2 regions of the Constrictibacter sp. MBR-5 genome follow, and region 1 is predicted to be linked to the other one. Evidence: predicted binding sites of a transcription regulator. Region 1 holds the regulator's gene; the other holds the start of a gene.
What was found. Region 1 encodes PhoB, which activates phosphate uptake and scavenging genes when phosphate is short. Its sites were predicted from a motif close to TNTCATAAAACTGTCA; they were not measured.

Region 2: a site for PhoB is predicted at 867-882, ahead of phnC (phosphonate ABC transporter ATP-binding protein). Genes of this name have one in related genera too.

The regions. Positions count from the first base shown of each region.
Region 1 covers NZ_JBEPTK010000007.1:133,485-135,684, reverse strand. Annotated here, with positions in the region: gene phoU (phosphate signaling complex protein PhoU) at 1-467, shown strand, start outside; gene phoB (phosphate regulon transcriptional regulator PhoB) at 470-1,174, shown strand; gene ABIE65_RS15930 (AEC family transporter) at 1,196-2,107, opposite strand; gene ABIE65_RS15925 (MlaA family lipoprotein) at 2,152-2,200, opposite strand, start outside.
Region 2 covers NZ_JBEPTK010000001.1:518,842-521,041, reverse strand. Annotated here, with positions in the region: gene phnC (phosphonate ABC transporter ATP-binding protein) at 1-797, opposite strand, end outside; gene ABIE65_RS02455 (calcium/sodium antiporter) at 928-1,881, opposite strand; gene ABIE65_RS02450 (MBL fold metallo-hydrolase) at 1,982-2,200, opposite strand, start outside.

The DNA.
Region 1 (2,200 bases):
CCGACCTTGAGCGCATCGCCGACTATGCGGCGAACGTCGCGAAGCGGACCATCGCGCTCAACCAGAACGCCCCCGTCGAGCCGGCGCGTGCCATCCCGCGCATGAGCCGCCTGGTCGCGGCGATGATCAAGGATGTGCTCGACGCCTATGTCGACCGCGACGTCGCCAAGGCGATCGACGTCTGGGGCCGCGACATCGAGGTCGACGACGCCTATTCCAGCCTCTTCCGCGAACTCCTCACCTACATGATGGAAGATCCGCGGAACATCACGGTGTGCACGCACCTGCTGTTCATCGCGAAGAACATCGAACGCATCGGCGACCACATCACCAACATCGCCGAGACGATCCATTTCGCCGTCTCCGGACAGCGCCTCGTGCAGGCGCGGCCGAAGACGGACGAGACGCCGTTCGCGGCGCATCCTGGCGACGCCCCCGCCGGCGCGGCCGAGTCGAAGGACGACTGACGATGCAGCCTCTGGTCCTGATCGTCGAGGACGATCCCGGCCTCGTCGAACTCCTCAAGTACAATCTGGAGAAGGCGGGATTCGGCACCGCCATCGCCCGCGACGGCGAGGAGGCGATGGTCGTTCTCGCCGAGCGTACGCCGGATCTCGTGCTGCTCGACTGGATGCTTCCGATCACTTCGGGCATCGAGGTCTGCCGGCGCATCCGGCGCCAGCCGGGCACCCGCGACCTGCCGATCATCATGCTCACGGCGCGGGGCGAAGAGGGCGACCGGGTGCGCGGGCTGGAGAGCGGCGCGGACGATTATGTGACGAAGCCGTTCAGCCCGAGCGAACTGGTGGCGCGCGTGCGCGCGGTCATCCGCCGCGCCCGCCCTGGCGTCGACGCGGAGCGGCTGGAGTTCGCCGACCTCGCCATGGACCTGGTCGCGCATCGGGTCACGCGCGGCCAGCGCCGGGTGCATCTGGGGCCGACCGAATTCCGCCTGATGCGCTACTTCCTGGAGCATCCCGGCCGGGTCTTCTCGCGCGAGCAGCTGCTGAACGCCGTCTGGGGGCACGACGTCTATGTCGAGCCGCGCACGGTCGACGTGCACATCCGCCGCCTGCGCAAGGCTATCAACGAGGCGGGCGAGCCCGACATCATCCGCACCGTGCGCGCCGCCGGCTATGCCCTCGACCAGCCGGAAGAGACGGCTGACGCCTGACCGCCGGCTTCGGGCCGCCGATCAGACGCGCGTCAGGATCACTGCGGCGGTCACCGTCAGCGGGCAGAGAATGGTACTGCCGACGACGATCGCCGAGGCGAGATCGGGGTCGCAGTCATACTCGCGGCACAGCATGGCCAGGAGAATCGCGGCCGGGATCGACGATCCGACCAGCAGGAGGTCGGCCAGCGGACCGCCGGTTCCCAGGAAGAACAGTGCGATTCCCGTCGCGACCGGTGCGGCCAGGAGGCGCAACGCGATTCCGGCACCCAGCAGACCGCGGGCGGTGAACGCGGCGCCGGCCGCGAGTTGCGCGCCGATCGCCGTCAGCGACAGCGGCGTGGCGGTCGCGCCCATCAGTTCGACCGGATAGCCGATGACCGTCGGCAGTCGCCAGTCGAGCGCGTTCAGCGCGAGGCCGAGGGCGACCGCGGGGATGAGCGGCGTACGGAAGGCGTTCAGCACGAGGCCGATGCCGCGCGCGCGACCGGCGGTCAGCAGCGGCGGTGCCACGGCGAGCACCAGCATGACGTGCAGGCTGGTCATGACGGCCTGGTGCATCACCATGTCGGCGCCGAAGGCGAGTTGCGCCAGCGGGATGCCGAAGTTGCCCGAGTTGGGGAAGGCGGCGGCCAGCGCCAGGATGCCTCGCGCGAAGGGCGGGGCGCCCATGGCACGGCCGACCAGCCAGCCGAGCGTCAGCAGGCCGAAGAACTGCACGACGGTGAAGGCAACCGTGAACTGCACCTCGCCGACCGGCAGGTCGGCTTTCGAGAGGCTGTCGACGAAGAGTGCGGGCAGCGCGCCGTAGATCACCACACGGTTCAGCGTCGTGACGTCGAAGCCGAGGCGTCGCTGGCCGAACCAGCCGAACACCATCAGGAGGATGATCGGCAGGGTGACCTCGGTGACGACCTCGAAGAGCAGCGCCATCGGTCTTTCCCGATCCGCCCCGACCCTGTCGGTGCCGCGTCGGCTCAGTCGGCGTCGGCGGCCGTGCGGTTCTCGATCTGGGCGGCGCGGCGC
Region 2 (2,200 bases), on a different contig from region 1:
ATCTCCTGGCTCAGCGCGTCGGACGGGCCGTCGAAGACGATGCGGCCGGCCTTCAGCGCGATCGTGCGCGGGCAGTAGCGGCGGGCGTAGGACACCTGGTGCAGCGACACGACCACCGTGATGCCGTCGGCGCGGTTGATGTCGGCCAGCGTGTCCATGACCCGACGCGCCGATGCCGGATCGAGCGAGGCGATCGGCTCGTCGGCCAGGATGATCTCGGCGCGCTGCACCAGGGCGCGGGCGATCGCGGCACGCTGCTGCTGGCCGCCGGACAGGGTGGAGGCGCGCTGGAATGCGCATTCGGGAATGCCGACCCGGGCGAGCGCCGCCAGCGCCTGCCGCTGATCCTCGACCGGGAAGCGGCGCGGCAGGCTGCGCCACAACGGCATGCGGCCCAGTGTGCCAGTCAGCACATTGGTCAGAACCGACAGCCGCCCAACCAGGTTGAACTGCTGGAAGATGAAGCCGATGCGGCCGCGCATGCGGCGCGCGTCGCGCGCCATCCGGCCGTCCTGCTGCATGGGCGTGCCGAGCACGTGCACCGAACCGCCCTCCGTGCCGGCGTCGGCACCGGTGAGGCCGGAGAAATGGCGGAGAAGCGTGGACTTGCCGGAGCCGGAGGGGCCGATCAGGGCCACCATCTCGCCTGGCGCGATCCGCAGGCTGACGCCGTCGAGCGCGCGGCGTGCCGGCGTGAAACTCTTGGTCAGGCCGCGGACCTCGATGGCGGTGGGAGCACCGTCGTTCGAGAGGGGGCCCGCGGCGATCCGGGCGGCCGTGCTGTGGGCCGTCGTCATAGGCGCCTCGCATCCTGTGCAGATGCGGCTGCCTACCAGTGCGACGGTATCAGCTTCACGACGGTTGCGTGAAAGTAAGATGACGGCCGCGCGACGGTGCCGTCTGCCGCAGTCCTGGGCGAGGATTGCGTCAGGCGCCGGTTGCCAGCCACGCCACATAGCCGCCATACGCCAGCAGCAGCACGGCGCCCTCGCGGCGGCCGACGCGCCAGCCGGTGATGGCGAAGGCGATGACCAGGGCGGTGGCGGCGACCATCACCCAGAGGTCGAGGGCGGCGATCTCGGGCGGGAAGGTGAGGGGGGTGACGACGGCGGTGCCGCCGAGGATGCCCAGGATGTTGTAGATGTTGCTGCCGATGACGTTGCCGAGGGCCACGTCGGACTGGCCGCGCAGCGAGGCGACGACCGAGGTCATCAGTTCCGGGAGCGAGGTGCCGACGGCGACCAGGGTGAGGCCGACGATCGTCTCCGACACGCCAAAGTCGCGCGCCACGGTGACGGCACCCCCGACCAGCAGCTGTGCGCCGAAGACGATCAGCCCGAGGCCGCCGAGTGCGACGACGAGGCCGACCGGCAGGGAGAAGTGGGCCGGCTCGGCCGGATCGGCTTCGCGGGTGTGCAGGTCGGCGGAGGCGCTCCCGCCCGTCCGCTCGGCGAAATAGGTGCCGGCGATGTAGGCGATGAGCAGGCCGACGAGGACCAGCCCGCCGAAGCGGCCGAGGCCGCCGAGCAGGGCGATGGGGACGCAGACCAGCGTCGCCGCCGCCAGGACGGTACCGTCGCGGTAGAAGGCGCGCGGGTCGCAGGCGATCGGCCGGATGAGCGCCGCCGCACCGAGGATCAGCAGGACGTTGGCGATGTTGCTGCCGACGATGTTGCCGACGGCGATGCCGGGTGAACCCTTCAGCGCCGCCTCGATGCTGGTGACCAGTTCGGGCGTCGACGTGCCGAAGCCGACGAGGGTGAGGCCGATGACCAGCGGCGCGACACCGAGCCGGCGCGCTACCGAGACGGAGCCGCGGACGAGGGCCTCGCCGCCGGCCAGCAGGAGCACGAAGCCGCCGACGAGTTCGAGAAGGAGCATGAGGATCCGGGCCGGACTGCGGAAACGTCGCAGCGGGAAGTGGGGCGCCGGCCGGCGGCGTCAACCGCCGACCTTCACCTAGCGTGCCCGCCCGGCGACGTCACACCCGCAGCTGGTAGCTCGCCGGCAGCCAGCGATAGCCGTCGCCCGCCTTCTCGACGAAGCCGACGGCCGGGAAGGGCATGTGGTAGCCACTCGCCGGGATGCGGTCGGCGGCCAACATGTCGAGCACGCGCTTGCGCGTCGCGACCGCGGCGTCCTTGTCCATGTCGAAGCGGACGTGCCACTCCGGCTTCTGCAGCGACACCACGTAATGATT